Regions from separate parts of the Streptomyces sp. NPDC007907 genome, predicted to be linked through region 2. Evidence: riboswitches for the same ligand, from Rfam matches in the RefSeq annotation. Region 2 holds a riboswitch; each other region holds the start of a gene.
The links. A riboswitch is a leader RNA that binds a small molecule or an ion and turns the genes downstream of it on or off. The one in region 2 is predicted to bind S-adenosylmethionine.
Positions count from the first base shown of each region.

Region 1: linked by a shared signal. The riboswitch ahead of ACFZDI_RS29145 (aminotransferase class V-fold PLP-dependent enzyme) and the one ahead of thrC (threonine synthase) in region 2 are both predicted to bind S-adenosylmethionine.
Region 3: linked by a shared signal. The riboswitch ahead of ACFZDI_RS14045 (ABC transporter permease subunit) and the one ahead of thrC (threonine synthase) in region 2 are both predicted to bind S-adenosylmethionine.

Region 1 is NZ_JBIBKR010000007.1:409,028-416,333, reverse strand. It holds gene ACFZDI_RS29155 (cytochrome bc complex cytochrome b subunit) at 1-709, shown strand, start outside; gene trpD (anthranilate phosphoribosyltransferase) at 846-1,910, shown strand; SAM riboswitch class IV at 1,996-2,112, shown strand; gene ACFZDI_RS29145 (aminotransferase class V-fold PLP-dependent enzyme) at 2,247-3,614, shown strand; gene ACFZDI_RS29140 (Lrp/AsnC family transcriptional regulator) at 3,640-3,921, opposite strand; gene ACFZDI_RS29135 (rhomboid family intramembrane serine protease) at 3,918-4,670, opposite strand; gene ACFZDI_RS29130 (hypothetical protein) at 4,830-5,069, shown strand; gene ACFZDI_RS29125 (NYN domain-containing protein) at 5,106-6,455, shown strand; gene ACFZDI_RS29120 (NlpC/P60 family protein) at 6,701-7,306, shown strand, end outside.
Region 2 is NZ_JBIBKR010000006.1:455,733-463,038, reverse strand. It holds gene ACFZDI_RS26550 (trehalose-6-phosphate synthase) at 1-126, opposite strand, end outside; gene ACFZDI_RS26545 (glucosyl-3-phosphoglycerate synthase) at 200-1,144, opposite strand; SAM riboswitch class I at 1,296-1,451, shown strand; gene thrC (threonine synthase) at 1,470-2,756, shown strand; gene ACFZDI_RS26535 (MoaD/ThiS family protein) at 2,859-3,134, shown strand; gene ACFZDI_RS26530 (cold-shock protein) at 3,581-3,784, shown strand; gene groL (chaperonin GroEL) at 4,119-5,741, shown strand; gene ACFZDI_RS26520 (NADH:flavin oxidoreductase) at 5,971-7,098, shown strand; gene ACFZDI_RS26515 (carboxylesterase family protein) at 7,190-7,306, shown strand, end outside.
Region 3 is NZ_JBIBKR010000003.1:575,861-583,166, forward strand. It holds gene ACFZDI_RS14030 (LLM class flavin-dependent oxidoreductase) at 1-645, opposite strand, end outside; gene ACFZDI_RS14035 (transporter substrate-binding domain-containing protein) at 719-1,741, opposite strand; gene ACFZDI_RS14040 (ATP-binding cassette domain-containing protein) at 1,817-2,614, opposite strand; gene ACFZDI_RS14045 (ABC transporter permease subunit) at 2,611-3,591, opposite strand; SAM riboswitch class IV at 3,915-4,023, opposite strand; gene ACFZDI_RS14050 (glutathione S-transferase C-terminal domain-containing protein) at 4,089-4,952, opposite strand; gene ACFZDI_RS14055 (putative leader peptide) at 5,089-5,202, opposite strand; gene ACFZDI_RS14060 (LLM class F420-dependent oxidoreductase) at 5,400-6,323, shown strand; gene ACFZDI_RS14065 (catalase family protein) at 6,480-7,306, opposite strand, start outside.

The DNA of each region.
Region 1 (7,306 bases), on a different contig from region 2:
CTGGTACATGGGCTTCGCCGAGGGTCTGATCCGAGCCATGCCGGGCTGGGAGATCAACATCTGGGGTCACACGCTGGTCCTGGGCGTGTTCATCCCGCTGGTGCTCTTCGGTGTCTTCCTCGCGATCATCGCCCTGTACCCGTTCATCGAGTCCTGGGTCACCGGGGACAAGCGCGAGCACCACATCCTGGACCGGCCGCGCAACGCCCCGACCCGCACGGGTGTCGGTGTCGCCTGGGTCACCGGCTACATCATCATGCTGATCGGCGGTGGCAACGACATCGTCGCCACGCACTTCCACCTGTCGATCAACTCGGTGACCTGGTTCGTCCGGATCGGGTTCTTCCTCGGCCCGGTCATCGCCTTCGTCATCACCAAGCGCATCTGCCTCGGCCTGCAGCGCCGGGACAAGGAGAAGGTGCTGCACGGCCGCGAGTCGGGCATCATCAAGCGCCTGCCGCACGGTGAGTTCATCGAGGTGCACGAGCCGCTCAGCCAGGAGCAGATGTACACGCTCACGGCGCACGAGCAGTACAAGCCGGCCGAGATCGGCCCGACGGTCGACGAGAACGGTGTCGAGCGCAAGGTGAAGGGTTCCGAGAAGCTGCGCGCCAAGCTCAGCGACGCCTACTACGGCGAGGGTTCCCAGATCCCGAAGCCCACCGCCGAGGAGTACCGGGAGATCACGAGCGGCCACGGCCACCACTGATCACTGCTTCGCCACGCCACAGAAGGGCCCCGTCCGACGATCGGACGGGGCCCTTCGGCCTGCCCCGGGCTGGATAGGGTGGACCCCGTTGAGACTCTCGTCCCGTAGTGCGGGACGCCTGACCCTGGAGCGGCTTATGAGCGCTGTGACCCCCGCTGGAGGCGACACCGCGGCGGGCCGCTCCTGGCCCCTGCTGCTGAACGGCCTGCTGGACGGCAGGCACCTGAGCGCGGACGACACCGCCTGGGCGATGGACCGGATCATGCGCGGCGAGGCGACCGAGGCGCAGATCGCCGGGTTCGTCGTGGCTCTGCGTGCCAAGGGCGAGACCGTCGAGGAGATCAACGGCCTGGTCCGCACGATGTACGCGCACGCCAACGTGATCGAGGTGCCCGGGGCGACGGTCGACATCGTCGGCACCGGTGGCGACGGCGCGAAGACGGTCAACATCTCCACGATGTCCTCGATCGTCGTCGCCGGCACCGGCGCGAAGGTCGTCAAGCACGGCAACCGGGCCGCGTCCTCGGCGTCCGGGGCCTCCGACGTGCTGGAGAAGCTCGGCGTCAACCTGGAGCTGCCGCTGCACCGGGTCGCGGAGGTCGCCGAGGAGGCCGGGATCACCTTCTGCTTCGCGGTGAAGTTCCACCCGGCGCTGCGGCACGCGGGCGCCGCCCGCGGCCAGTTGGGCATCCGCACGGTGTTCAACGCCCTCGGCCCGCTCACCAACCCGGCCCGGGTCCGCGCCCAGGCCGTCGGGGTGGCGGACCCCCGCATGGCGCCGATCGTCGCGGGCGTCTTCGCCGAGCGCGGCAACTCGTCCCTGGTCTTCCGGGGCGACGACGGCCTCGACGAACTGACCACCACGGCCACCTCCCGGGTGTGGATCGTCCGGGACGGCACGGTCACCGAGGAGGCCTTCGACCCGCGCGACGTGGGCCTCGAACTGGTCCCCGTGGAGGCGCTGCGCGGCGCCGACGCCTCCTACAACGCCGAGGTCGCCCGGCGTCTGCTGGACGGCGAGCCGGGCCCGGTCCGCGAGGCGGTCCTGCTGAACTCGGCCGCGGCCCTGGCGGCCCTGGAGCCCACCGCCGCGCCCCTGGCCGAGCAGATCGGCGCCGGGATGGCCAAGGCGGCCGAGTCGATCGACTCGGGGGCGGCCAAGCGCACGCTGGAGCGCTGGGTGGCCGCGAGCAACGCGTAACGGATCCCGTTCGTGAAGGGACCGGCGTCCCGCGATCCGGACTCGGCTTGCGGGGCGCCGATCTTTTCGCGTACGTTCCTGAGCAGGTCATGAGTGACAGTCATGAGGCCCCGGCCGACTGTCCGGCAACCCTCCGTCCGTGGCGGGGTGCCCCGGGTGAGGACCGGGTCGTAGGCAGCGAGGTCTACGGCAAGCGCGTGACGAGGAGTCTTCCGTGAACCAGCGAATGCGATAGGGCCGCAGAGCCCCGCCTCCGCATCCCCCTTCTCCTTTCACCCCCGCTCGAGCCGTACGCGCTCGCGGGCGGATTCCACCTGCCTTCACGGGAGTTCCGTCATGTCTGTCTCCACCCTTGCCGCCGACCAGTCCGTTTGTGCCCCGCTGCCCGTTCTGGGACGAGACGTCACCGTGCCGCTCGTGACCGGCGGTGAGGTCACCTACGCCGCGCTCGACTACGCCGCCAGCGCCCCGGCGCTCCAGCGGGTCTGGGACGACGTCGCCGCGTACGCGCCGTACTACGGCAGCGTGCACCGCGGTGCCGGGTACCTGTCCCAGCTGTCGACCGACCTGTTCGAGAACGCCCGCCGGACCGTCGCCGGGTTCCTCGGCTGCCGCGCGGACGACCAGGTCGTGTTCACCCGGTCGACCACCGACTCCCTCAACCTCCTCGCCGCCGCGCTCCCCGCCGACTGCCAGGTCTTCGTCTACGAGACCGAGCACCACGCCTCCCTGCTGCCGTGGCGCAGCGCGCGGGTCACCTACCTCGACGCCCCGAGCAGCCCCCGGCAGGCTGTCGAGACCCTTGAGCGCGCCCTCGCCGACCGGGACCCCTACGGGCCGGCCCTCGTCTGCGTCACCGGCGCCTCCAACGTCACCGGCGAGCTGTGGCCCGTGCGGGAGCTCGCCGCGGCTGCGCACGCCCACGGCGCGCGGATCGTGCTCGACGCCGCCCAGCTGGCCCCGCACCACCCCGTGTCCGTCGCGGACCTCGACGTCGACTGGGTCGCCTTCTCCGGGCACAAGCTGTACGCGCCCTTCGGCTCCGGCGTCCTGGCCGGGCGGGCCGACTGGCTGCGCGCGGCCGAGCCGTACCTCGCGGGCGGCGGCGCCAGCCGCAAGGTCAGCCGGCGCGAGGACGGGGGAGTGGACGTGGAGTGGCACGACAGCGCCGCGCGCCACGAGGCCGGCTCGCCCAACGTCATCGGCGCCTACGCCGTCGCCTCGGCCTGCAAGGCGCTGTCCGAGGCGGGCTTCGACACCCTCGTCGCCCGGGAGCAGCACCTGGTCCGCACGGTGCGCGAGGGTCTCGCCGACGTCCCCGAGGTGCGGTTCCTCTCCCTCTTCGGGGACGACGCGCCGCGCGTCGGTGTGCTCTCCTTCGTCGTCGAGGGCTGGAACAGCTCCCACTTCGCCGCCGCCCTGTCCGCCGAGTACGGCATCGGCGTACGGGACGGGCTGTTCTGCGCCCACCCGCTGCTGCGCACGCTGCTCGGCAGTGACCCGCAGGCGCAGGGCGAGTGCGGGGCGCCCGACGCCGCGCCCGGGGAGAAGTCGCTCAACGCCATCCGGGTCAGCTTCGGCGCGGGCACGCCCGACGAGCACGTGGAGCGGTTCGTGCGGGCGGTGAAGGAGCTCGTGGCGGACGGGGCGAAGTGGAACTACCGCACCGAGGACGGCCGCTGCGTGCCGGACACCTCCGCCTGAGGCGGTCCTCCCCGGGGGGCGGGGACTAGTTGTCCAGGCCGATCGAGAACGCCGCCTCCAGGTCGTGCTGCGAGTACGTGCGGAACGCCACGTGTGTGTCGGTCCCCTCCACCCCGGGGATCTTGCTGATCCGGCCGGGGATGACCTCCGCCAGGTCCTCGTGCTCGCGCACCCGGACCATCGCGATCAGGTCGTAGGTGCCGGTGACCGAGAAGACCTCGCTGACGCTGTCCAGCGCCGCGATCGACTCGGCGATCTCGGGGATCCGGTCCACGCTGGTCTTGATCAGGACGATCGCGGTGATCACGGCTGGTTCTCTCCCTCGGGAGCCGGAGCAGGGGCGGCCTTCACTCTAGTGGGGCCGGTGGGGCGGCCGTAGCGGACCGACGCGTAGCCGAAGCCCAGACCGAAGCCGATCAGGTGGGCCAGGTAGGCCACCCCCGGCCCGTCCGAGGCCCGCCCCGCAGCCAGCCACTGCAACGCCGCCCAGAACGGCAGCACGACCCACGCGGGGAAGCGCACCGGCAGGAAGAACAGGAACGGCAGGAGACTGGTCACCCGGGCACGGGGAAACAGGTACAGGAACGCACCGAGGACCGCCGAGATCGCCCCTGAGGCACCGACCAGGGACTGCTCGGAGTCCGCGTTGGCGACGGCGTAGCCCAGCAGGGCCAGATAGCCACAGCCGACGTAGAACAGGGTGAACTGCACCCGTCCCATCCGCTCCTCGGTCATCGCCCCGAAGACGTAGAGGAAGAGCATGTTGCCGAGCAGGTGCACCCAGCTGCCGTGGACGAAGAGGGCCGTCGCGGGGGTGAGGGCCGACCCGGCGGACCCGTCCAGCAGCTCTTCGGGGATCACGCCCCAGCGCCGGAAGTAGGCCCGCTGCACGGCGAGCAGCTCGTCGCCCGTGCCGTACGCCGGGTTCAGGCCCGAGGCGGGTCCGGCCAGGAAGGCCAGGCAGCACAGGGCGATCAGGGTGTACGTCACCGGTGCCGACGACCCCCTGACCGATCGGCCGGCCCGGACGAGCGACGCACTCCACTTGCTGATCATGAATACAGAGCATGACGTAACCGGACGCAACCGCACAGACCGCCTCGCCGCCGTGGACGCGCGGGCGGCGAGGAGCCGCCAGGCCGTAGGGTTACGAGCCACACGCACCGGGGATGCCGGTCGCGTCACGGACACTAGAAGGAAAGAGAACAGGTCACGATGACGGTTCCCCTGCCGACCGCCGAGACGCGGTGGCGCTGCACCCTCTGCGGCAACCTCACGAGGTTCGACGTGACCCGCTCGTCGAAGGTCGTCGAGTACGTCCACCTCGATCTGGCCGGAGAGCCGAAGGTCGAGGAGCGCGAGGTGGTCAGTGAGACCATCGAGTCGGTGCGCTGCCGCTGGTGTAACGCGGTGGACCAGGTGGAACTCGTGGACAGGCCGGGCGCCGGCTCCTGAGGGGAGCGGGCCCGCACAGGCATTGGGGTGTGACGGATGGTGGAGACCACAGGCGGGGGGCCGGGCGACGGCGCCGCCGAGGTGCTCGACCGTCCGCTGCCCGACGGCGTGCGCCGCAGAGTGGTGCAGATCGTCTCCGACGGCTTCGGTTCGCTGACGGTCGGCGAGCTGCCCGCGCAGCTCAGGCAGTACGCCCGGTTCGCTCCGAACCGCCGGACCAAGTTCGCCGGCAACGCGATGGCGGCCGCGCTGGAGACCGATCCGCTGTTCCGCCAGCGCATCGGGGAGAAGCTCAGAGAGACCCAGCCGGAGCTGACCGGCGCTCTCGACTCAGGCTCCCCGCCCCCGGCCGCGGACCCGCTCGATGTGGCGGCCGCGGCCTACGTACTGCGGCCGGCCGGCTGGGTGAAGCTGGTCGCCGCCGCCGGCGAGGAGGCCCAGCGGGCCGACGCCGAACGTGCCGACGAGGAGAGCCGCGCCGAACTGGAGCGGCTGCGTGCCGAGCTCGAACGGGCCCGTGACCACACCCGGGCCGAGACCGAGCGGCTGCGCGCCGAGCTGGAATCGGCCAAGAAGGAAACCGAGACGCTGCACCGCAAGCTGCGCGCCGCCCTCAGCGACGTCAAGCGCGGCGAGGCCGCCCTGCGCAAGGCGCACGGCGAGATCGACGCCGTCCGCGCCGAGGGGCACGCCCAGGTGTCCGCGGCCGAGAGCGAGACCCGGCGGCTCAAGTCCCGGCTGAGCGAGACCGAGGCCGCACTGGAGGCCGCGCGCCGGGCCGCCCGCGAGGGCCGCAGTGTCGAGGACATGCGGGTGCGGCTGCTGCTCGACACCCTCCTGGACGCCACCCAGGGGCTCCGCCGCGAACTGGCCCTGCCGCCGGTGTCGGTGCGGCCCGCCGAGACCGTGGACGCCGTCGAGCCGGGCCGGATGACCCCCAAGGACATCGCCGCCCGCGCCCTGTCCGAGAACGACCCGCAGGTCCTCGACCAGTTGCTGGCGCTGCCCCAGGCCCATCTCGTCGTCGACGGTTACAACGTCACCAAGACGGGTTATCCGCAGATGCCGCTGGAGAAGCAGCGCCTGAGGCTGCTCGGGCAGCTCTCCCAACTGGCCGCGCAGAGCGGCGCCGAGGTGACCTGCGTCTTCGACGGCGCCGAGCTCGCCGCGCCGGTCCTGCTGGCCCCGCCGCGCGGCGTGCGGGTGCTGTTCTCGAAGCCGGGTGTCACGGCCGACGAGCTCATCCGTCAACTGGTGCGCGCCGAACCGCCGGGGCGCCCCGTCATCGTGGCGTCCACCGACCGCGAGGTCGCCGACGGAGTGGCCCGGGCCGGTGCCCGCCCGGTGGCCTCCGCCATGCTGCTCAAGCGCCTTTCGCGGGCCTAGGGGACGTACGCCCGGTGAGTAACCTCCGGGCGTGATGCCCGGTTTGGTGTGACCTGTGAGCCACGGTGAGTCAAGTGCGTCTCACCGCCTGTGAGTCCAGGGGAAAAGTTGGCCTACCGTGATGCAATTTTTCATCTGAGGATTTGAACTGATCACAGGAAGGTCACTAGGGTCGGGCCGAACCTCCGCTCGGGTGATCACTCATCGGGAGAGACGGCGGAGGGGCCAGAAGGAGCTTTTCACCCGTGGCGTCCCACCGTCGTCCGAAGCAGCCGAGCCGCGCACGTGTGACCGTGCTGACCACCGCCGCCGCCGCTGCCGTCGCTTTCAGCTCGCAGGCCGCCAACGCGGCCCCCAGTGAGAAGCCGAGCAAGGACGAGGTCAAGACCAAGGTCGACAAGCTCTACGAGGAGGCCGAGAAGGCCACCGAGAAGTACAACGGCGCCAAGGAGAAGCAGGAGAAGCTCCAGAAGGAGATCTCCACCATCCAGGACAACGTCGCCCGCGGCCAGGAAGAGCTCAACGAGCTCCGCGACAGCCTGGGCCTCGCCGCCGCGTCGCAGTACCGCACCGGCTCCATCGACCCCTCGGTACAGCTGTTCCTCTCCGCGAACCCCGAGGACTACCTCGACAAGGCCTCCACGCTCGACCAGTTGAGCAGCCAGCAGGTCGAGGCGCTGAAGAAGGTCCAGGAGAAGCAGCGCGAACTCGCCCAGGAGCGCGCCGAGGCCTCCGAGAAGCTCAAGGACCTCGCCTCCACCCGGACCGAACTCGGCGAGAAGAAGAAGGAAGTCCAGGGCAAGCTCTCCTCCGCGCAGAAGCTGCTCAACAGCCTCACCGCCGCCGAGAAG
Region 2 (7,306 bases):
GAGCCCGGACACCAGCCCGCCGCCGCCCCGCTTGGCGTCCAGCGAACCGTCCGCTCCCACCGTGTACGAGACCGGGCCACGGTTGGAGGCCACCAGCACCTGTGCAGCACCGTACGTTGAAGCCATAAGCCTCAACCTAGCCCGGCCCCGAAACGCTCAAACGTGCGGATCTGCCGCGCCCGGCCGAAAACGGCCCCGGTCAGGCAGCCTTCCGGGCCTGGTACTCGGAGATCTCCACCATCGGCGGACGCTCCTCGGTGTCCACGGAGTAGGTCCTCGGCTCGAAGCCGTCCGTGCCCCGCTCGAACTGGGTCAGGGACGGCCGGATCAGGTGCCCGCGGGCCAGCCGCAGCTGGGCCGTGCGGTAGATCGCGGCGGCCATCCGGCCCAGCGCCTGCCCGTCCTGGTGCCGGTGCTTGCGCACCCCCACGTCCACCTGGGCGAGGGCGTCCAGCCCCGCCAGGTGCAGCGCGTCGACCATCATGCCCAGCTCGACGCCGTACCCGACCGGGAAGGGCAGCTGCTCCAGCAGGGAGCGGCGGGCCGCGTACTCGCCGCCGAGCGGCTGCACGAAGCCGGCCAGCTGCGGCCAGTGCATGTTGAGCAGCGGGCGGGCCATCAGCTCGGTGACCCGGCCGCCCTGCCCGGTGGCGCCGCCGAGCGGGCGGTCGTACATGGCCTTCACCAGGTCCACGTCCGGGTCCGTGAGCAGCGGGCCCACGATCCCCGAGACGAAGCCGGACGAGAAGTCCCTGAGGTCCGCGTCGACGAAACAGACGATGTCCCCGCGGGTGACCAGCAGTGAGCGCCACAGCACCTCGCCCTTGCCGGGCACGGCTGGCAGGCGCGGGAGTATCACGTCCCGGTGCACCACGCGCGCGCCCGCGGCGGCGGCGACCTCCGCGGTGCGGTCGGTCGACCCCGAGTCGACGACGACCAGCTCGTCGACGAGCGGGACCTGCAGCATCAGGTCGTGGCGGATGACGGAGGCGATGTCGCCGACCGTCTCCTCCTCGTTCAGCGCGGGCAGCACCACACTGACCGTCTGGCCCGTGCGCTGCTTCGCTGCGAGGATCTGGTGGAGGGGGCGATCGTTCGCGGACCAGGAACGGGTGCTCAGCCAGCGCTCGACTTCTTCCAGCACCGTGCGGCTCCTCTGCGTGCTCCGGGCGGGACGGAGTGATCCATCTCGCGGTTCGGACGACTATCTCAACTGTCCTGGTCGTCGGTTACAGTCTTGAACAACGCGGATGACCATCGCATGTCCGGGGTCACCCGCCTTTACAACCGCATACAGCTCATCCAGAGGGGCAGAGGGAAACGGCCCGATGAAGCCCCGGCAACCCTCCAGTCGGTACTCGTAGGTCGCTGTCGACCACTTCGCGAGGCTCCCGGCTAGGGAAGGTGCCAAATCCGTCTCACGGCGAGATGCGTCGTGAGGAAGATGAGGAGAAAGGGCCTCGCCTCACATGGCTGTGCAGACTGTTGCAAGCACCACTGACTCCACCGTAGACCTCGGTCCCGCGGCTGCCCTCAGCTGCCGCGAGTGCGGTCACCGCGTACCCCTCGGCCCGGTCTTCGCGTGCGAGGAGTGTTTCGGCCCGCTGGAGATCGCCTACGACTTCTCGGGCTACGACACCGAAGAGCTCCGCAAGCGCATCGCAGCGGGCCCCGCGAACATCTGGCGCTACGCCCCGCTGCTGCCGGTCCCGGCCGACGTGGCGGACAAGCCGAACATCAACCCCGGCTGGACCAAGCTCGTCAAGGCCGACAACCTCGCACGCGAGCTGGGTGTCGACGCCGGCAAGCTGTTCGTCAAGGACGACTCCGGCAACCCGACGCACTCCTTCAAGGACCGGGTCGTCGCCCAGGCCCTGGAGGCCGCCCGCGCCTTCGGTTTCACCACGCTCTCCTGCTCCTCCACCGGCAACCTCGCCGGTGCGGTGGGCGCCGCCGCGGCCCGCGCCGGCTTCCGCTCCTGCGTGTTCATCCCGCACGACCTGGAGCAGGGCAAGGTCGTCATGGCCGCGGTCTACGGCGGCGAGCTCGTCGGCATCGAGGGCAACTACGACGACGTGAACCGCTTCTGCTCCGAGCTGATCGGCGACCCGGCCGGTGAGGGCTGGGGCTTCGTCAACGTCAACCTGCGGCCGTACTACGCGGAGGGTTCCAAGACCCTGGCGTACGAGATCTGCGAGCAGCTCGGCTGGCGGCTGCCGGACCAGCTCGTGGTGCCGATCGCCTCCGGCTCGCAGCTCACGAAGATCGACAAGGGTCTGCAGGAGCTGATCAAGCTCGGTCTGGTCGAGGACAAGCCGTACAAGATCTTCGGTGCGCAGGCCGAGGGCTGCTCGCCGGTGTCGACGGCGTTCAAGGCCGGGCACGACGTCGTCCGTCCGCAGAAGCCGGACACCATCGCCAAGTCCCTCGCGATCGGCAACCCGGCGGACGGGCCGTACGTGCTGGACATCGCGCGGCGGACCGGTGGGGCGGTGGAGGACGTGAACGACGAGCAGGTCGTCGACGCGATCAAGATCCTTGCGCGGACCGAGGGGATCTTCGCGGAGACCGCCGGTGGGGTGACCGTGGGTGTCACCAAGAAGCTGATCGAGAGCGGGCTGCTGGATCCGTCGAAGACGACGGTGGTGCTCAACACCGGGGACGGTCTGAAGACGCTGGACGCGGTGGCGGGCACGGGGCTCACCGCGACCATTCGGCCCAACCTGGAGTCGTTCCGGGATGCCGGGCTCGTCTGATCGTTGTTCGCTGCGGGCCGGTGGGGGCTGGTCGCGCAGTTCCCCGCGCCCCTGAGGGTGCGCCCCAGCCGTAGCTTCAACAAAACCGGAGGTCATGTTCCGATGAGCGTCACCGTTCGCATCCCCACCATCCTGCGCACCTACACCGGCGGGCAGGCCGAGGTCGCCGCCGAGGGGGCGAATCTCGGGGAGGTCATCGCCGATCTGGAGAAGAACCACACCGGGATCGCCGCCCGGGTGCTCGACGACCAGGGCAAGCTGCGCCGGTTCGTCAACGTGTACGTCAACGACGACGACGTGCGCTTCGAGCAGGGTCTGGAGACGGCGACGCCGGACGGTGCCGGTGTGTCGATCATTCCCGCCGTCGCGGGTGGCTGAACCGACCGGCCGACCTGATTGTTACCTTCGGTAACGACAGTCACTGAGAGTTTATCGAATTGCCCCCTCCGTGAGAGAAACGGAGGGGGCAATTCTGTGTGGTTGAGCGGGGTACAGTTGGGGAACGCGATCCCGATCCGTTGATCGGAACCCTGAGTTCCTGCTTCGAGCCCGACAAGATGTAGCCAAAGTGTGCATGTCTTTTGAGGCTTTTGTTCCCTTTGTGTGGCCCGACTTGCCCTGAAATCGGGCGAATGCTCCCCACATTCCGGACCCCGCGCGTCCTGAATTCTCGTCCGATTGACCTGTTGCAGACGGCAGTTGGACAGATACATTCAGCCGCGGTCGACGCGTTCCGGCGCACGCCCCCAACCGTGGGGGGTGAGGTCTGACCCGGGTCCGCGAAGTGTGGATCTGTGCAAGGGCCAGTAATAGGGGAGTTAGGCATGGCTCAGGGCACCGTCAAGTGGTTCAACGCGGAGAAGGGGTACGGCTTCATCGCGGTCGACGGTGGTGCGGATGTTTTCGTCCACTACAGCGCGATCCAGATGGACGGCTACCGCACCCTTGAAGAGGGCCAGCGGGTCGAGTTCGAGATCTCGCAGGGTCAGAAGGGGCCGCAGGCCGACATGGTTCGCGTCTCTGCCTGAACGCGCACCACGACCAACGCTCGAACGACCGGTCTTCTCAGAAGGGCCCGTACCCCCCGGGGTGCGGGCCCTTCGGCCTGCTCGCAGCGGGTGCCGGGGGGTGTTCGCCGGGGGCTGACGCCACCGCCCGATCCCCGGGAGGCGCTTGCACTCGCCATGCCCGAGTGCTAATCATTGCGTTAGCACTCTGAAGGTGAGAGTGACAACGTAAGGACCGGGTCGGTGAGGCCCGCAGGCCGGGTGGGGAAGGAACCCACGAGGCAAGCGAGCCGTCCGTCGCGGGCGCGGGCGCGGTCCGAAGTAATCACCCCCAGTCCTGGAGGGACCACTTCACATGGCCAAGATCATCGCGTTCGACGAGGAGGCGCGGCGCGGCCTCGAGCGCGGCATGAACCAGCTCGCGGACGCCGTCAAGGTGACGCTCGGCCCCAAGGGCCGCAACGTCGTCCTCGAGAAGAAGTGGGGCGCGCCCACGATCACCAACGATGGTGTCTCCATCGCCAAGGAGATCGAGCTCGAGGACCCGTACGAGAAGATCGGCGCCGAGCTGGTCAAGGAAGTCGCCAAGAAGACGGACGACGTCGCCGGTGACGGTACGACCACCGCGACCGTTCTCGCCCAGGCCCTGGTCAAGGAAGGCCTGCGCAACGTAGCCGCCGGTGCCAACCCCATGGCCCTCAAGCGCGGTATCGAGCGCGCCGTCGAGGCCGTCTCCGCCGCCCTGCTGGAGCAGGCGAAGGACGTCGAGACCAAGGAGCAGATCGCCTCCACGGCCTCCATCTCCGCCGCCGACACCCAGATCGGCGAGCTCATCGCCGAGGCCATGGACAAGGTCGGCAAGGAAGGCGTCATCACCGTCGAGGAGTCCCAGACCTTCGGTCTGGAGCTGGAGCTCACCGAGGGTATGCGCTTCGACAAGGGCTACATCTCGGCGTACTTCGCCACCGACATGGAGCGTATGGAGGCCGTCCTCGACGACCCGTACATCCTGATCGCCAACTCGAAGATCAGCAACGTCAAGGACCTGCTGCCGCTCCTCGAGAAGGTCATGCAGTCCGGCAAGCCGCTGCTGATCATCGCCGAGGACGTCGAGGGCGAGGCCCTGTCGACCCTGGTCGTCAACAAGATCCGCGGCACCTTCAAGTCCGTCGCCGTCAAGGCCCCGGGCTTCGGCGACCGCCGCAAGGCGATGCTGCAGGACATCGGCATCCTCACCGGCGGCGAGGTGATCTCCGAGGAGGTCGGCCTCAAGCTGGAGAACGCCACGCTCGACCTGCTGGGCAAGGCCCGCAAGGTCGTCATCACCAAGGACGAGACCACCATCGTCGACGGTGCCGGCTCGGCCGACCAGGTCCAGGGCCGTGTCAACCAGATCCGCGCCGAGATCGAGAACAGCGACTCGGACTACGACCGCGAGAAGCTGCAGGAGCGCCTGGCGAAGCTCGCCGGCGGTGTCGCGGTCATCAAGGCCGGTGCCGCCACCGAGGTGGAGCTCAAGGAGCGCAAGCACCGCATCGAGGACGCCGTGCGCAACGCCAAGGCGGCCGTCGAGGAGGGCATCGTCGCCGGTGGTGGCGTGGCCCTGCTGCAGGCCTCCCAGGTCTTCGAGAAGCTGGAGCTCGACGGTGACGAGGCGACCGGCGCCAACGCCGTGAAGCTCGCGCTGGAGGCCCCGCTGAAGCAGATCGCCGTCAACGGTGGTCTCGAGGGCGGCGTCGTCGTGGAGAAGGTCCGCAACCTCACCGTCGGCCACGGCCTGAACGCCGCGACCGGTGAGTACGTCGACATGATCGCCGAGGGCATCATCGACCCGGCGAAGGTGACGCGTTCCGCCCTTCAGAACGCCGCCTCCATCGCCGCGCTGTTCCTCACCACCGAGGCCGTCATCGCCGACAAGCCGGAGAAGGCCGCCGCGCCGGCCGGCGGCGGCATGCCGGGCGGTGACATGGACTTCTGATCGACCTGAGGGTTGATCAACGTCCGTACCGAGGGCGGCACTTCCTGTTCCGGCAGGAGGTGCCGCCCTTCGGCGTGCCCGGGGGTCGTGCCGTGCCGGCCCCGGGCGGGGAGTGGCGTGTCCGGGATCACAGCGGGGGTGGGATGGCGGGGCCGGGCCGGATGGTTGAAGGTTAGGTCGATCCCATGCGTATGCACATACCCCCCGGTATCCGAAAGTGAGCCCTCACGTGACTGTCGCCGCCTCCGCTTCCCGCGCCGCCGCAATCCTGTCCCGGCCCCTGTCGCTGGGCGGCCTGACCGTTCCGAACCGGATCGTGATGGCGCCGATGACCCGCATGTTCTCCCCCGGCGGTGTGCCCGGTGAGGACGTCGTGTCGTACTACGCGCGCCGCGCCGCCGCCGGAGTCGGCCTGATCGTCACCGAGGGCACCTACGTCGGCCACGAGTCGGCCGGGCAGAGCGACAGCGTGCCGCGCTTCCACGGCGACGAGCAGCTCGCGGGCTGGGCGAAGGTCGCCGAGGCGGTGCACGCCGCGGGCGGCACGATCGTGCCGCAGCTGTGGCACATCGGCATGGTCCGCAACCAGGGCGAGCCCCCGGTCGCCGACGCCCCGGCCGTCGGCCCCTCCGGCCTGCGCATCGGCGCCGACGAGCCCACCGGCAAGGTCATGACGCAGGCCGACATCGACGCCGTCATCGGCGCGTTCGCCGAGGCCGCGGCCGCCGCCGAGCGCATCGGCTTCGACGGTGTCGAACTGCACGGCGCCCACGGCTACCTGCTCGACCAGTTCCTCTGGGAGGGCACCAACCGCCGCACCGACGCCTACGGCGGCGACCGCGTCGCCCGCGCCAAGCTGTCCGAGGAGATCGTCGCGGCCGTCCGCGAGGCCGTCTCCGCCGACTTCCCCGTCATCTTCCGCTTCTCCCAGTGGAAGCAGGAGGCCTACCGCGCCCGCCTCGCCGAGACGCCCGAGGAGCTGGAGTCCATCCTCGCGCCGCTGGCCGCCGCCGGTGTCGACGCCTTCCACGCCTCCACCCGCCGCTACTGGGTCCCCGAGTTCGAGGACTCCGACCTCAACCTGGCCGGCTGGACCAAGAAGCTCACCGGCAAGCCCACCATCACCGTCGGCTCGGTCGGCCTGGACGGCAACGACTTCCTCAAGTCCTTCCAGGGCCACGGCGCCGAGGTCGGCGACCTCGACAACCTCCTGGACCGCTTCGAGCGCGACGAGTTCGACATGGTCGCCGTCGGCCGCGCCCTGCTCCAGGACCCCGAGTGGGCCCGCAAGGTCCTCGACGGCCGCTTCGAGGAGCTGGCCCCGTACAGCCCGGCGGCGCTGAAGACCCTCAGCTGACCCCACTGCGCACGGGGTGCCTGGATCCGCTTGCGTCAGTCAAGGAGACTGAACGGACGCTTGTTCGCCGGCACCCCGTGAGGAGACCACAGTGACGACGACCGACTCCCGCCCCTCGGCGGGCGGCCCCTCCGAACAGCCCGGCCCGGTGGTGCGCACCACCGCCGGCGCCGTACGCGGACGGAGGGAGGAGGGTCTCGCCGTCTTC
Region 3 (7,306 bases), on a different contig from region 2:
CTGGAAATCGATGTAGTGCAGTTTGTCGCGGTCGATGAAGCGGCCGGTCGCGGCGTCACGGATCTCGGCGTCGTCCTCCCAGCTGTCCCAGAGCCGGCGCACGACCTCGACGTGGTCGGCGGCCTCGTCGAAGAGGCCGGTGAGCCGTTCCTGTCCGGCCGGGGTCCGCAGCTCCTCCAGGCTGATCGGCGGGAAGCGGCGGCGGCCGAAGTGGTCGGCCTCGTACGGCCGGGCGCTGATCTGCACCCGCAGGCCCGCCCGGCCGGTGCTCACATGATCGAGGGTGGCGATGGCCTTGGAGATGTGGAACGGCTCGGTGTGGGTGGCGATCACGGTGGGCACCAAGCCGATGTGCCGGGTCAGGGGTGCGACGCGGGAGGCGGTCAGGACGGCGTCCAGACGGCCGCGGACCTGGTCGGTGCGGCCGTCCGGCTCGCCGTAGTGCGAGGACTGCAGACCGAGTCCGTCCTCGAAGGTGACGAAGTCGAGAAGGCCGCGCTCGGCCTCGGCGACGAGGTCCGCCCAGTATCCGGCGGTGAACAGGTCGCGGGGCCGGGCGACTTGCTCGCGCCAGGAGGCCGGGTGCCAGCCGGTGCCGTCGAGGGCGACGGCAAGGTGCAGAGAGGACACGGGAGTTGAGGACACGAGGCTGCCTTCCTGGAGGTCCGTACTGGATCGGCGGTCCGCGGGACGCTGCGTACGGCTGATGAGGAACGGGTCAGGAGTTGTCGAGCGGCAGCCCGGGCGGGTTGACCTCGGACTTGGTGACGGCGTCACTGGAGAGGTTCCAGGCGGCGAGCCACTTGGCGTACTGACCGTTGTCGATCAGGTGGTTGATGGCGTCGGCGAGCGGCTCGGCCAAGCCGCTGTCCTTCTTCGCGGTGGCCGCGATCAGCCCTTGGAGGCTCGCGCCGGCGCCGGAGTACTGGCCCGCGATCCTGGTCGCGTCGGGAGTCTTCTCCGTCTGGGTGACGTGGTAGGCGAGGTTGGGGCTGGGGCCCAGATAGGCGTCGATCTTGCCGCTGTTCAGGGCCAGGTAGAGGCTGTTGTTGTCCTGGAAGTACTTGATGGTGAGCTTCTTGCCCTCCTCCTCCAGCTTGTCCTTCCACCCCAGCAGGATCCGCTCCTGGTTGGTGCCCGCGCCGACCGAGACGGTCTTCCCCGCGAGGGCCTCGTAGTCACCGTCGAAGGCGAACTTCGAGGACTTGAGTGTCTCGAAGGCGAGGTCGTCCTTGCGGTAGGAGGCGAACTCGTACTTCCTCTTGCGTTCCTCGGTGTCGGTGATGTTCGAGAAGCCGACGTTCACCTTGCCGCTGTCGATGCCGACGAAGAGGTTCTCCCAGGTGAACCGCTTCACTTCGGGCTCCAGGCCGAGGACGGCCGCGACCAGTCTGGCCAGGTCGATCTCGGAGCCGGTGAGTGTCTTCTGGTCGCTGCCCACGAAGCCCAGCGGCGGGGAGCCGGAGGGCAGGGTGCCGGACCCGATCACCAGCTTGCCGCTCTTCCTGATCGCGTCGGGCAGCTGGGCGCTGATGGACTTGACCTCGGAGACCTTGAGGGTGGTCTCCTCGGCGGCGCCGTTGGACAGCCGGCCGACGGTGACCGTGCCGGCGCTGTCGCTCGTCGTGGTGGCCGCGTCGCTGTCGCCACCGCAGGCGGCGAGCCCGGTGGCCAGGGTGGCGACGGCGGTCGCCGCGGTGATGCCGCGTATCAGGCTGCGTCGGGTGAAGTGGACAGACATGGCCGTTCCTTGTCGGTGGGGAAGTGATGCGGGGAGTGATGCGGGTGGCGTGGGGGGAAGTCGAGGGGGCGGCGGTCAGAGGACCTTGCTGAGGAAGTCCCTGGTCCGCTCGTGCCGGGGCTTGTCGAGGACCTCGGAGGGCGGGCCCTGCTCGATGATCCTGCCGCCGTCGATGAAGACGACCCGGTCGGCGATCTCGCGGGCGAAACCGATCTCGTGGGTGACGATGAGGAGGGTGGTTCCGCTGGTCGCCAAGTCCTTGATGACGGCCAGGACTTCACCGACCAGTTCCGGGTCGAGGGCGGAGGTGGGCTCGTCGAAGAGGATGACGCCGGGGCGCAGCGCGAGGGCGCGGGCGATGGCGACGCGCTGCTGCTGGCCACCGGAGAGCTGGCGCGGGTAGGCGCCGGTCCTGTCGGCGAGGCCGACCCGGCCGAGGAGTTCGCGGGCGAGTTCCACGGCCTCGGGCTTGCCGAGCTTCCCGGTGGCGACCGGGGCGGCGGCCACGTTGTCCAGGACCGTCAGGTGCGGGAAGAGGTTGAAGTTCTGGAAGACGAAACCGATCCGGCTGCGCTGGGTGAGGATGGCCCGCTCGCTCAGTTCCTTCAGCCGCTCGCCCTGCCGCCGTACGCCGATCAGCTCGCCGTTGATGCTGACGTGGCCGATCTCGGGCCTCTCCAGGTGGTTGACGACCCGCAGCAGGGTGGACTTGCCGGATCCGGACGGGCCGAGGATGACGGTGACCTCCCCGGGGCGGACGGTCAGGTCGACACCGTCCAGGACCCGGTGGGTGCCGTACCACTTGTGCACGTCGTGGATCTCGACGGTGGCGGCTTCGGTGTCCGCCGGGGCTCGATGCGTTGTGGCGGTCATACGGCGGCCTCCTGGCGGATGCGGACCCGCAGGCCGGCGAGGCCGGCGCGGAGCTTCTGCAGCGGTGTCGGCGGCAGGCTGCGGGTGGCACCGCGGGCGTAGTGCCGCTCGACGTAGAACTGGACGACGGAGACGACACTGGTCAGGACCAGGTACCAGACGGTGACGACCAGCAGCAGCGGCACGATGTCGCCGGGGTAGGTGGAGCCCATGGTCTGGGCGGCGCCGAACAGGTCGAGCAGCGAGACGTAGAACACCAGCGAGGTGCCCTTGATCAGGCCGATGAGCTGGTTGACGTAGTTCGGGACGATGGAGCGCAGCGCCTGCGGAAAGACGACCTTCCGGAACTGGTAGCCCTTGGGCAGGCCGAGCGCGGAGGCCGCCTCGTGCTGCCCCTGGTCGACGGAGAGGATGCCGCCCCGGACGACTTCGGCGGCGTACGCGGCCTCGTGGAGGCTGAGCCCGACGACCGCGATGACCATGTCCGTGGCGAGTTTCGACTCGTCGAAGGAGAAGAAGGCCGGTCCGAAGGGGACACCGACGCTCAACGTCTTGTACAGCGCACTGAAGTTGTAGAGGAAGATCAGCACCACGATGAGCGGGACGGAGCGGAACGCCCAGACGTAGAGCCAGCTGACCGCCCGCAGCACCGGGCTCCCGGAGAGCCGGGCCAGCGCGAGGAGGATGCCGCCGGCGAGGCCCAGCACCGCGCTGTAGACGGTGACTTCGAGGGTGATGAGGAGCCCGTCGAGGATGGCCGGCCGCAGGAACCAGTAGCCGAAGCGGTCCCACTGGTAGAAGGGGTTGGAGACCAGACCGTGCACGAACTGGGCCGCCAGGACCAGGACGACCGCGGTGGCGATCCAGCGTCCCGGCCGCCGTAGCGGCAGAACGCGCTGGGCGGTGACGGCTTTCGGCGGTTCGGCGGCGGCCCGCGCCCCGGGGAGGGTGACGGTGGCGCCAGGGGGTTCACTCATGGTGGGCTCCGGCTGGGAGGGGAGATCCCGGAAGCGCGCGGCATGCGGGGGCGCGCACGCCGGCGAGGTACCGGGACCGGGGAGGACGACGGCACACCGAGTGAGCGGTGGTCGTCAGGGAAGGCGGGGGCTGCGGGGAGGTGTCAGCCCCGGCAGCGGGCACGGCCCGGTGCGGTACACAGTGCGCTGTTCACGCGGAGCAGATCGACGGCACGATCGGCGACGAGCAGGTTCGGGTACGACCGTACGCAGCCCTGGGGGCGGCGTGCGGCCGTCCTGGGAGCTGCGTACATGGCGTCACCGTCACTCTTCCGGCCCTGTGGGCCTCGCGCTTACCGAAACATCTTCGGTCCGGTCTTCACCTGGGGCACCCCACCGCGATGCGAGGGTTGCCGGTCAGCAAGCCAGGGCTTGTCGCTGACGCTCATGACCGTTCTGGCCCGTAGTTAAGACAACGGCCCGAACGAATGTCAACGCCGGTCCACCAGGTGGAACGGTCAACGGGCCGCGTGTGCCGCCCAGTCCAGGATCTGTACGGCTGCCCCGGCGGCCTCCAGGCCGTGGCAGCGGTCGTGGTGGCGGCGTTCGATGCCGCCGAGGTCGAGGTGGGTGCCGAAGGCCGGGTGGGTGGTCAGACGGCGGGCGTAGGCCCACAGGGTGGGGTGGTCGGCGATGCGCTGGACGGCGGAGGCGTCCAGATGGTTGCGGTGCACGGTGTCGAGTTGGACCAGGGCGACCCACAACTCGACGTCGGCGGCCGTGACGTCGTCGCGGATCATGTACGTCCGCCCGACCAGCCAGCGCTCCAGCGCGCCCAGTGCGTCCAGCAGTACGCCAAGAGCCGCCTCGCGGTCGGCCGGTCCGCCGTCGGCCGATCCGGCGCGCTGCGCGGCCTGTTCGACGCCCTGCGCGCACATCCGCTCGACGGCCTCGATCTCCGACTCCGCGCCGCACGGATAGAGCGAGGGGCCGCCGGTGGCGAAGCGGCGGGCGAGGTCGCGCATGATGTCCGGGGCGTGGGTGCTGACGATCCGTCCGGACCAGTCGTCACTGAGCACGGGCGCGACGGCCGGACCGGTGTACCGGTGGGCACTCGCCTCGTACAGCGAACGCAGGGCCGAGTGCCCGCCGTCGGGAGAGTCGGGCACGGCGGGCAGGAGGGTCACCGGACAGGCGGTGTCCCGGCCGAGCAGGCTGTGGGCGACGGCGATGCGCAGGCCGTCCGGACATGCGGTCGACAGATGGAGGCGGTAGCGGCCGGGAACGGCGTAGTGGCCGCTGCGCGCGTCCCTGCCGATACGGCCGCGGAAGGCCGGTACGGGGCGGTCGGACGCGTGGGCGGCCAGCGGTGTGACGGTCATGGTTCTCCCCGGGAGCGGGCGCGGACGTACGCGCGGCGGAAGCGACGTCGGACGAGGGAGCAGGGCTCACCCGTGCGCACCGGACAGGACGAAACCTCAGGGAAGGGGGACGCTGTCGGCGCGGGATGGGCGCGGCTCAGCCCTGGGACCTGATCGCGCTGCAGACGCGCTGCAGGTCGATGTGGCGGCGGGAGGTGAGAAGGAGAGGCGGACGGCTCACTCGGACGGTGACCGGTTCCAGACGCCTCATGTTTCCCTACCTCTTCACTGGGATTACCTCAGTGAGTGTCGATCCGTCGGGCACCGGCGTCAAGAGGTCCGTCCCGCATCTCGGACGCGCCGCTGGACGGCGGGCCCCGCGCGGCGCCGGGTCCTGTACACATGACTGACAAGAAGCTGTCACACACGGCCGGAATGCGGGTTCGGCCCGCGGTCGTTCTGACCGACATGACTGTTGGAGTAGCGCTCAACGCGTCCGACGCGCCGAACCAGATCGATGCCACCGTGCAACTCTCCCGCGAGGCCTCGGAGTCGGGACTCGCATCGGCCTGGTTCGGGCAAACCTTCGGCGCGGACTCACCCCAGCTCGCGGCGATCGTCGGACGCGAGGTGCCCGGACTGCAGGTCGGCACCTCCGCGATCCCCGTCTTCGGCCGCCACCCGCTGCTGGTGTCCAGCCAGGCCCAGACCGCCCAGGCCGCGACCCACGGTCGCTACCACCTCGGGCTGGCCCTGGGTACCAGACTCCTGACGGAGACCGGCTTCGGTCTGCCCTTCGAACGCCCCATCGCCCGGCTGCGTGAATTCCTCACCGCCCTGCGGCAGTTGACGGAGACCGGCACGGCCGACTTCCACGGCGAGCTGCTCACCGCCACCACCCCGATCTCCGCCCGGGTGCCGGGTGCCGAGAGCGGTGTCCCCGTGCTGGTCGCCGCGATGGGGCCGCAGGCCCTGCGGGTCAGCGGTGAGCTGGCGGACGGGATCCTGCCCTACCTGGCGGGACCGCGCGCCCTGGCGGAACACATCGTCCCCGCCGTGACCGCCGCGGCCGAGGCCGCCGGCCGTCCCGCCCCCAGGATCGTGGCCCTGGTGCCCGGCGTGGTCACCGACGACGTCGACGCGGTGCGGGCCAAGGCCGTCGAGAACCTGGCCTTCTACGAGCAGATCCCGTCCTACGCGCGGGTCATCGGACTCTCCGGCGGCAGGCGGGCCGCCGATCTGGCCGTGATCGGCGACGAGAAGACGGTCGAGGCCGAGGTACGCCGTTATCGCGACGCCGGCGCCACCGAGGTGGTGTTCTCGAGCACCGAGATCGCCGGAGAGGCCGACCGCCGACGCACCTGGCAGCTCCTGGGCGCACTGGCCCGCTGACGGCTTCCGTCCGCCCGGCAACCCGCCCACCGCGCACCGGAGTCCCGTCGACGACCGGTTCCTCGCCCTCGTCGAGGGAAGCGCCGGGGCCGGCCGTCGAGCCAGTGCGGTGGCCGAGCACGGTCGGCACAGGTGACGGGACGCGGCTCGGCCGGCTCAGCCGAGCACGTGCGCGCTGCTGACCGGTTCGCGCCGCTGCTGTCCATTGATGCGGTGCCGCTCGATGGACGAGCGCCGGTAGACCTCCTGCCGCACCCGCTGGATCTCGCCGATGGGCCGGTGCTCCTCTCGTGAGCGCCACGGTGTGATCGACGTGGCGTCGGCGGCCGTCACGTTGTCGTCCCCGCCGATGTCCTGACGCGGAAGGTCCACACGGGCGACGGTCACCCAGGGGGACAACTCGTCGGGCCACTTCACGGAAGTGTTGTCCACCGGCATACGGGCCAGATCGGTGTTCAGCTGCACTTGGAGCTCGAAGGAGTGGTCCCGTTCCGCGGCCTCGGCAACGAGGGTGCGGCGAAACGCCTCGTTGTCCGCGCGCACGTCCACGATCTGGTGCTTGAGAGCGGCCAGGGACTCGGCCGTCGGCACGGTGCGGATCTTGGCAATGTGATCGCCGTACCGGAAGGCACCCATGCTGTTGTAGGTGTACGACAGCAGGTTTCTGCGGGGGACGGTGGTGAACGAGAGCATGGCGAACAGTTCGTCCCACAGCCAGCCGTCAGGGTCGGTGAGCGTGCCCCGGCGGGTCAGGAACTCCGCCATCCAGGTCTTGCGGCGGGCGGGGTTCACCAGGGCCTCGGGCAGCTCCGCGAACAGGTCCTCGATGACCATGTAGTCATAGGCCGTGTTCGCGAAGAAGACGTCGTTGTTGATCAGGTTAAGGTCGAAGGTACCGGTGTCGGGTTCGTCGGCCAGCAATGAGGGCCCGGGGACCCCGAACAGCTTGATGCCCATCCCGCACGCCGCGCCCAGCTGATGGT